3 regions of the Exiguobacterium sp. N4-1P genome follow, and region 3 is predicted to be linked to each of the others. Evidence: riboswitches for the same ligand, from Rfam matches in the RefSeq annotation. Region 3 holds a riboswitch; each other region holds the start of a gene.
The links. Region 3 has a riboswitch for S-adenosylmethionine ahead of A0126_RS13255 (alpha/beta hydrolase). Riboswitches for the same ligand answer to the same signal wherever they lie in the genome.
Positions count from the first base shown of each region.

Region 1: another riboswitch for S-adenosylmethionine. It lies ahead of msrA (peptide-methionine (S)-S-oxide reductase MsrA); the one in region 3 lies ahead of A0126_RS13255 (alpha/beta hydrolase).
Region 2: another riboswitch for S-adenosylmethionine. It lies ahead of A0126_RS12490 (methionine ABC transporter ATP-binding protein); the one in region 3 lies ahead of A0126_RS13255 (alpha/beta hydrolase).

Region 1 is NZ_CP022236.1:373,912-377,187, reverse strand. Features, by position in the region: gene A0126_RS02015 (M20 metallopeptidase family protein) at 1-1,151, shown strand, start outside; SAM riboswitch class I at 1,222-1,328, shown strand; gene msrA (peptide-methionine (S)-S-oxide reductase MsrA) at 1,436-1,966, shown strand; gene A0126_RS02005 (ribonuclease FAU-1 family protein) at 2,389-2,934, opposite strand; gene A0126_RS02000 (DMT family transporter) at 2,957-3,276, opposite strand, start outside.
Region 2 is NZ_CP022236.1:2,431,078-2,434,353, forward strand. Features, by position in the region: gene A0126_RS12480 (alpha-glucosidase) at 1-474, opposite strand, end outside; gene A0126_RS12485 (aminotransferase class I/II-fold pyridoxal phosphate-dependent enzyme) at 641-1,828, shown strand; SAM riboswitch class I at 1,891-1,997, shown strand; gene A0126_RS12490 (methionine ABC transporter ATP-binding protein) at 2,081-3,094, shown strand; gene A0126_RS12495 (methionine ABC transporter permease) at 3,084-3,276, shown strand, end outside.
Region 3 is NZ_CP022236.1:2,603,840-2,607,115, reverse strand. Features, by position in the region: gene A0126_RS13260 (thymidine kinase) at 58-675, shown strand; gene A0126_RS13255 (alpha/beta hydrolase) at 858-1,616, opposite strand; SAM riboswitch class I at 1,677-1,779, opposite strand; SAM riboswitch class I at 1,995-2,099, shown strand; FMN riboswitch at 2,252-2,396, shown strand; gene ribD (bifunctional diaminohydroxyphosphoribosylaminopyrimidine deaminase/5-amino-6-(5-phosphoribosylamino)uracil reductase RibD) at 2,555-3,276, shown strand, end outside.

The sequences.
Region 1 (3,276 bases), 800 kb from region 3:
AACTCGATCAACTCGAACAACAAATCATTGAAAGACGTCGTGATCTGCACCGTCACCCGGAACTCTCTTTTCAAGAAGTGCGGACACCAAACGCCATCGCCTCATTTTATGATGAGCTTGGTCTCCCTTACCGCAGGAACGTCGGTGGTAGCGGGATCGTCGCGACCCTCAAAGGAAAACATCCTGGAAAGACCATCGCCATTCGGGCCGATTTCGATGCCCTGCCACTGCAGGAGGAAACGGATCTCGCCTTCCGTTCGATTCATCCGGGTGTCATGCATGCGTGTGGACATGACGGACATACGGCGATTGCACTCGGTCTTGCCTCGGCCTTTACAGCACTGCAAGAAGACCTTCACGGAACAATCGTATTCATTCATCAACACGGGGAAGAAGTCTTCCCGGGTGGTGCCATTCAAATGATTGAAGACGGCTGTCTTGACGGGGTCGATGCAATTTTCGGTACGCATCTCGAAAATGACTTACCTGTCGGAACAATCGGCTATCACGCAGGACATACGCTGTGCGCCATCGATGAATTCGAAATCGTCGTCCACGGACAGGGTGGTCATGCGCAAGCCCCTCATAAAACACAAGATGCACTCGTCGCCGGGGCACAACTCGTCTGTAATCTCCAACACCTCGTCAGTCGGCGCGTTGATCCGTTTTCACCTGCCATCATCGCAATCGGTTCATTCCACGCCGGAACGGCTCCGAACATCGTTACTGGTGAGGCACGGATTGTCGGAGAAATTCGAACATTTGACGAAGCGCTGCGTCACCAGTTACGACAGCAGGTCGATTTGGTTGCCCGGACGACGTGTGCCGGAATCGGTGCGAGCTATTCCATCGACTTTACGACGGGTTATCCTTCCCTTTGGAATCATCCGGTAGAAACAAATCTCGTTAAAGAAGCGACGGCTTTCTTAGGTGAGGCATCTGTCAAAGAACTCAAACCGATGATGGCAGCCGATGATTTCGCCTATTATTTAGAGCGTATCCCAGGAAGCTACTTCTTTACGGGGTCCGCCAAAACGGATGGGAGTACGATTTATCCGCAACATCACCCGAAATATGAAATCGATGAACAGGCATTGCTTATCGGCGCAAAAGCCTTAGGTGCAACCGTCCTTCATGCTTTAGAATCTTAAGGATTGACTTTGTCGTTTTAGAGATGCTATTATCACATCAATGATAACGAATTTAATCAACTTCATATAACACTTATCAAGAGTGGACTGAGAGATCTGGATCGATGACGTCCCAGCAACCTGCCTTCAGTGGCAAGGTGCTACGACCAGCAAAGCGCAAGCTTTGGTTGATAAAAAGCGACGACTCCTTTTGCAACCAAGCAAAGGAGTCGTTTTCGTTTTCTCGCTGTCAGAGCACGAATGATTATAGGGCGACTACCGCCAGCGGAAAGGACGAGATATAGATGGAAAAAGCAACATTCGCAGGAGGCTGTTTCTGGTGCATGGTGACACCATTCGAAGAACTGCCCGGTATTCACGGAATTGTTTCCGGTTATACAGGAGGACAAATCGAAAATCCGACATACGAACAAATAAAAACAGGCACGACCGGTCATTCGGAGGTCGTCGAGATTACATTTGATCCAGCGTTATTCTCATACGAGCGGTTACTCGAACTTTACTGGCCGCAAACGGATCCGACTGACGCCGGCGGACAGTTCCAGGACCGTGGGACACAATACGCACCTGCCATCTTTTATCATACGGAAGAACAGCGCCTTGCTGCGATTGCTTCACGTGACGCGCTTGCTGCGAGCAATCGCTTTAAGCAGCCGATCGTCACACGAATCGAAGCGGCACAAGCCTTCTATCCAGCAGAAGACTATCATCAAAACTTCCACAAAAAGAATCCGGAACACTACAAAAAAGACCGGAAAGCATCCGGTCGCGATGAATTCATCGATGTGGCTTGGAAAGAAGAAGTATCTGTCTAAACTAAAAAAGCCCGCTTCGTGCGGGCTTTCAGCATGTAGACAAACTCTTATGAAGAGTGACTATGCTATAACAAGAGGCAATCCGTTCGCGTTTCCCTGTCTCATCTCGTCTTCAAAGCGATTCGAGACAGACTGTGCTCTAACACTACTCTATGATTTTCTCTGCGGTACACCCTGAAAGCTTCGTTTTTCGTTGACTCCTACGGGAAAAAGCGCGTGAACACGCGCTGCCAAGAGGCTGGCAAGACCCTGCTCGTTGTCCGTGAGGATCAAGGAGCAACGGCTTGCGCCTCGCCCGAGGAAAGCAACGAAAAAGGAAGAAGCTTCCCCCCCACGTTCCTTTGTCTGCATGTTTATGTAGTCAAAAGTTTTCAATTGTCTTTTTGATAAGGTAGCCTAAAAGGTTTTGATTTCTGTCGACTCTAGTTATTCATCACATTCATTAATGTATCCTTATGGTGACGCGCTAACTTGATCAATTCAAAATCGCCCGTACTAATTTTGGCTTTGAGGGTTTCAACTTCCCCCCATGCTAACTCATACTGTTTTTTATCAATGACACCTTGAGATAAAGCATCTTCCAGTTCATCAGTATCCATTATGTACATATCACCAGACGGTAGCAGAACGATGTCTAAAAATAAGTCCTCCCACCACGGACTTCCATTAGTAAAACCATTCTGCAAACAAATATCGATATACCACTGCACAATATTTCCACTCGCATCGAACATCGTTGTAACAGCATGGTGTGCATTTGACGGGAACTGTTGCAGCCACATGTAACCATCATCCAAAATACAGACATGTCCCTTTTCATAATGAACGTTCAAGGGATGCGATACTTGAAGGGCATGCAATAATGTTACATGCCCTTCAAACTCTTCTGTCTCGATTAATGACTGTGCGTACGCTCTCTCGGTGATTCGCTTCCAATTCTCACGTTTTCCATCTCTTCGCTTTAGCATCTTCACACGCCCCATTCAACCATTACGATACCTTTTCCGACAACTCATCCGAAGATTCGATTTCTACGACTTGATATCGTTTCAACACAAAAATACCGGCTAGCATCACAAGCAATCCAGTGACTTGTCCGAGCGAAAGCTCAAGTTCCGGTAAACCGAACCAACCGAACAAGTCGACACATAATGCAAAACTCAGTTGCGAAATCAAGACGACCGAAATCGCAATCGATGGACCGAGCAGCTGAATCCCGCGCATCACACAAAATACGACACCGACACCGACCAGACCACCGAATAAATAAAGCGGTTCGACCGTTTGAATGTTCGAGAATGTGCCACCCC
Region 2 (3,276 bases), 170 kb from region 3:
GTACTGTTGCCGTCCTTCATCCCATGTCCATGGACTCGGCGCAAAATACGACCGCCAATTGTTTGGTGGTGTTCCTTTTTCCCCGTCATGCCAAATGTACCAATCTGACTTATCATTCGTTTGATCACGGCGCGACTCCTCAAACCAGTGATGTTGATTACTTGTGTGATTGACGACAAGATCGAGAATGATTTTTAAGCCGCGCGCATGCGCCGATTCAATCAGCTGGTCCAAATCTGCCATCGTGCCGGCTTTCTCCATGATGCCGTAATAGTCAGCGATGTCGTAACCGTTGTCGATATCAGGTGATGTATAACAGGGGTTAAGCCAAATGACATCCACCCCCAGTGAGGCGATGTAGTCGAGCTTTTCAATCACGCCCCGCAAGTCCCCCATCCCGTCTCCATTCGAGTCGTTAAAACTCCGCCAGTACACTTGATAAACGACGGCTTCTTTCCACCAGGTCCGATTCATCTTTTCCATCTCCCGTCTAGTAGTCAATCGATTACTTGTCTAGTGTATCAAGAACATCGTCTGAAATTGGAATGTTCTTCTAATTTTTAAGGAATTTTAAAAAACCTCTTTCATTTTGACTGAAAATTCGCTATTCTTGACGACAATACCTGAAGGAGGAACAGAGATGAAACATTTCGCCCCATCGATCGCCATCGATCGCTTGCCCGATCCCGTCTTCGCAGAACTTGCCCAACGGATCGGTTCCGTCAAAGCCGCAGGACACGACGTCATCACGCTAGGTCAAGGAACACCGGACCAAACGACACCCGTACATATTCTCGATGCTTTAAAACAAGCCATCGATGATGCAAGTAATCTCCAATACCCGCCGTTTCGCGGACATGATTTCTTAAAACAGGCCGTCGCTAATTTTTATGAATCAGAATTTGGCGTGTCGGTTGATCCGGCGACAGAAGTCGCGATTTTACTCGGAAGCAAGGCCGGCATCGTCGCCCTTCCGCAGACGATCGTCAATCCCGGTGAAGGGGTCATCGTCCCGGATCCAGGTTACCCGGATTACTTATCAGGCGCAGCACTTGCCGGTGCGTATCCGATCACGCTTCCGCTTCTCGCTGAAAATAGCTTTTTGCCTGACTATGATCTCCTCGATTCGCTTGACGTCGAACGAGCCCGGATGTTGTTCCTCAACTATCCGAGTAATCCGACCGGTGCGACAGCGACGGCAGCGGCTTTTGAACAAACGGTCGCGTTCGCTGATGCACATGACATTTGCGTCGTCCATGACTTAGCGTACGGCGGGATCAGTTTCGATGGTCCGACGCGGAGTTTCCTCCAGACGGAAGGCGCTAAGCATGTCGGGATTGAGTTGTTTTCACTCTCTAAACGGTTCAACATGTCCGGCTTCCGGATTGCCTTTGCAATCGGTAATCCGTCCGTCATCGCGAGCATCGAAACATACCAGGAACACCTTTACGTCAGTGCCTTCACACCGATCCAGCATGCAGCGACGGTCGCACTTTCAAGCGATCAGACATGTGTCCGTGAACTGAGCGCCTTGTATGAGACGCGACGCGATGCGTTGTTCGGTGCATTAAACGAAATCGGCTGGGACGGACCGGTTCCCGGCGGTTCGTTCTTCGTCTGGCTCCCTGTTCCGTCCGGCTTCACGTCCCAAAGCTTCACCGATCACCTGCTCGACGAAGCGCATGTCGCCGTGACACCGGGTCATTTCTTTGGTACATACGGTGAAGGTTACGTCCGGATCAGTCTGATTGCCGATGTCGACCGACTCGTCGAGGCTGTCAAGCGAATCGGGACCCTTCAGCTCTTCCAAACCGCCGTTGCCGAATAATTCTGAAAAAACGTTTGACAGATGGGAATCATTTCCGTTAAAGTAAATCCCAACAGCATAGCTACTTATCGAGAGCGACCGAGGGATTAGGCCCAACGACGTCCGGCAACCACCAGTAATGGAACGGTGCCACATCCTACAGAACTTCTTTTGTTCTGAGAGATAAGTTACGAAATTCTACACTTCGTCGCTTTTTTCTGGTTGCTCTCTAACTGGAAAAAAGCGATTTTTTTGTATCGGGAGGGAAACATCATGATTGAGTTCGCACACATCACAAAACAATTTGTCCGTGACCGTACACCGATTTTTGCATTAAACGATGTCAACTTAACGATTGAACAAGGGGAAATCTTCGGCATCATCGGTGAATCCGGCGCCGGAAAAAGTACACTCTTACGGTTGATTAACGGACTCGAGACACCGACGAGCGGTACGGTCATAGTAGACGGAGCCAATCTATCACGTGTCTCCAAAACGTCTCTCCGCAAACTCCGTCTCCGGGTCGGTATGATCTTTCAACACTTTCAACTGATTCAGTCCCGCACCGTTGCCGACAATATCGCGTTCGCCTTAAAGGCTGCCGGTGTCAAACGACGTGAGTTCCCGAAACGGATTCAAGAATTAACGGCACTCGTCGGACTCGAAGGATTCGAGACGAACTATCCGAGCCAACTCAGTGGTGGACAAAAACAACGCGTCGGCATCGCACGAGCGCTCGCCAACAATCCAAACATCTTACTCTGTGACGAAGCGACCTCAGCGCTCGATCCGGTGACGACGCTCCAGATTCTCGATTTACTGAAAGATTTGAACGCCCGGCTCGGTTTGACGATCATCCTCATCACCCACGAAATCGACGTCGTCAAACAAATTTGTCACCGCGTCGCCGTCATGGCGCACGGTGAAGTCGTCGAAGTCGCTTCGACTTACGCCATATTTAGTCAAGCCGAACATCCGGTCACAAAACATTACGTCGATACGGCACTCCAAATCGAGTTGCCGGAACGGATTTTACGGACGACACCCGGCAAAGTCATTCGACTTCAGTTCACGGGTGAAAAAACAAGTGAGAGTACCTTATCTGAAGCCATCAAACAATTCGATATCGCAGTCAGCATCCTGCATGGGAAGGTCGACTACATTCAGGACGTCGCGTTTGGCGTCTTAATCGTCAGTTTGACGGGACCGACACTGCACGTGAATCGTGCCTTAACCTGGCTCGAGGGACAGTTGCACGCAATCGAGGTGATTCAAGATGTCGCTTGACCGGTTTACGACCATACTCCCTGACTTAACGAAAGCACTCGGAGAGACGGCCTTCATGGTCGGCATTTCACTCGCCTTCGCCATCATCATCGGAATTCCACTCGGGATTTTATTATTCATCACCGACCGCGGACTCTTTTTCCAAAACGTCTTCATTCGAACGACGTTGGACTTCGCCATCA
Region 3 (3,276 bases):
TTCGATTCGGGCTATACTCGTTAAAGTGACTAATTTTAGAGGACGGTGTCTGCAATGATGCATGTAATAAATCAGTATGGTTGGATTGAAGTGATTTGCGGAAGTATGTTCTCTGGTAAGTCGGAAGAACTGATTCGACGCGTTCGCCGGGCTCAGTACGGGAAGTTGCCGGTCCAAGTGTTTAAACCGGCAATTGACGACCGTTATCATGAAGAACATGTCGTTTCGCACGTCGGCAACTCTGTCATCGCGGTACCGATGGCGACGAGCCGTGACGTGTACGCGGCAGTCGCACAAGAGACACAAGTGGTCGCGATTGACGAAGTTCAGTTCTTTGATGATGAAATCGTCGATGTCATCGAGGCCCTCGCGCAGGACGGAAAACGTGTCATCTGTGCCGGACTCGATCAAGACTTCCGGGCGGAACCATTCGGTAAGATGCCGGAACTTCTCGCACGGGCAGAGTTCGTCACGAAACTGCAGGCGATCTGCCTGTCGTGCGGTGACCCGGCATCGCGGACGCAACGTTTAATCGACGGTCGACCTGCCAACTACAATGATCCAATCATTTTAGTCGGCGCGTCAGAGTCGTATGAGCCGCGTTGCCGCCACTGCCATGAAGTGCCGGGGAAATCGCAAGCCCTGCAACAATGGAAGAAACAGCAACAGAACTGATGAAGTAAACGAAGGACTGATTCATCAGTCAGGACAACATCAATCAAATGGCCGATACTCCCATCGTTTCAAGGGAGCATCGGCCATTTTTTTGCGCATTCATATTGTTTTGGACGGCTTAGTCGATGCTTGAAACACGCATCGAAACAGTCTTCATCCCTTGCTTTCGCGCAGGAAAGACATCAACCGGTGTGGGTCAAACGACTATATTGGTGTACAAAGTGTGTTGCCTCGCGGACAATCGTTTCTTGATCATAATCGAGGGTCGCGACATGATAGGAGTCAAGCAGGCAATAGCTCCGTTTGTCCGTCGAACCGATGACTTGATAAAGGTAATCCGAACTTTCAGGCGGGACGACATGGTCTTCGGCAGAATATAAAATAAGTGTTGGAATCTCGATGGCTGGTAAGAGTGGACGTGTCTGGTCAATCAAGGTCAAAAGTTCCGATGCGCAGACGACAGGGACCTGGTCATAGATGATTTCAAACGCTTCACGTTTAATGTCTGGGGTACTTTCTTTTAAGTAGCGTGGACAGTCTTCAAAAGATAATGCTTCATAGGCAGGAATCGCTAACGCTGCATTGATCGTAATCAATCCGTCAGCAGGTAATCCTTCCGCGACGAGTGCAAGGGCAAGTGTCGCACCCATCGATTGTCCGGCGATGAAAATGGACGAACAATGATTGGTTAAGACGTCGAACCCTTGGCGGAGGCTTTGTTTCCAATCTTCAGCAGTCGACGCTTCGAAATCACGGATGCTCGTCCCGTGTCCGTCGAGACGCGGGGCATACACGGTAAACCCTTGGGCGGCAAACTGCTCTCCGACAGTACGGACGCTTTGAGGGGTTGCGTTAAAACCGTGAGACAGTAAAATACCGATTGGACCTCGTTCAATCAAAAAAGCTTCTGCGCCAAACAGGACGGGTGATGATGAATTCATAAAGGGTTCCTCCTTCTATTAAAAAACTCGTAGTGCTTTAGGCGCACTACGAGATTCTCGTAAGTATCATCCAAAGCATCGGCTTTGCTGGTCGGAGCACCTTGCATGTTGCAGGTTGCCGTGGGTTCGTAGAGCCAGATCTCTCGCCCACTCTTGATATATCGTATAGGAATTGTCGGAATAATCATTGTGAAGAGAATAGCATTGATTGAAATACGTTGTCAAGACGTCAAAAAGAAGTCGAAATTGATAAACTGGGTAATTTGGTTTAATTTTGAAAATATGGTTGACTTGAGAAAGGAATCCCCGTAGTGTAAGCATTAGATTCACGACATAAGAACGACTTGAAACATCACACATATGAACTTCATACCGTAGCACTTATCGAGAGAGGTGGAGGGACTGGCCCTACGAAACCTCGGCAACAGACTTCTTACGTCGTACTGTGCCAATTCCGTCAGACGTTTGTCTGAAAGATGAGCGGAGCGGATTCTGCCTTAGTGCAGATGGAAGGATCCTTTTCTTTTAAGAGAAGGGTCCTTTTTTTGATGTTTTCCTAAAAAAAGAGAATGAAATACAATTCATTTTGTATTTTAGAATGACCTGTGCTAGTCTTGAGCTGTATAACTCAATAACCAGTTCTTCGGGGTAGGGTGAAAATCCCAACCGGCGGTGATGCGATTGATAAATCGATGAGCCCGCGACCTGCAGTGTACGCACTGTGGCTGACTTGGTGAGACTCCAGGGCCGACGGTAAAGTCCGGATGGGAGAAGGACGAAACAATGCGCTTGCTGCCATTTTCTGAAAAAATGTTTTCAGGGAAAGGTCTGTTTCTGTATGTGTAAAAACAGAAACGCGAGACGCTTATTTCGTCAATCCTTCAATCACGACGCCCCTTTTACAGGAGGCGTCTTTTTTATTGAAAGGAGCGGAAAAAATGGAAACATTCATGAGTTATGCGATGCAACTAGCACACATGTTAAACGGTCAAACGAGCCCGAATCCGAGTGTCGGCTGCGTCATCGTCAAACAGGGGCGGATTGTTGGTTTTGGGGCCCACCGTTATGCGGGAGGACCCCATGCCGAAGTCGAAGCGCTCCTCATGGCAGGTGAAGCAGCACGCGGAGCCGATCTCTACGTGACACTCGAACCGTGCAATCATCACGGCAAAACACCGCCGTGTACGGAAGCAATCCTCGAAGCAGGAATCAATCGTGTTTTTATCGCGACAGAGGACCGCCACGCGCTCGTCGCAGGAAGCGGTATCACACGTCTCCGTCAGGCGGGGATTGACGTCGAAGTCGGTCTACTAAAAGACGAGGCAGTGGCACTGTATGAACCATTTTGGACGGCGATTGAACGAAAACGTCCGCATGTCACAGTGAAAGTCGCCCAAACGATGAACGGGACGATTGCGACGGGTGAACAACGCTTTATCACTTCGGAAGCGGCACGTGCTGACGGACGGCAGTTACGCGGGATACACGACGCGATTCTCGTCGGAAGCGACACGGTGATCATCGATGACCCGGCACTGACGTTGCGCAGTTCGACCGGCATCGAACCGGTCCGTGTCATTGTCGATCGCCGCGGGCGCCTGACTGAAACATTCCAAGTCTTAAACGATGGCTTGAATCCGACGTACTGGCTGACGGAACA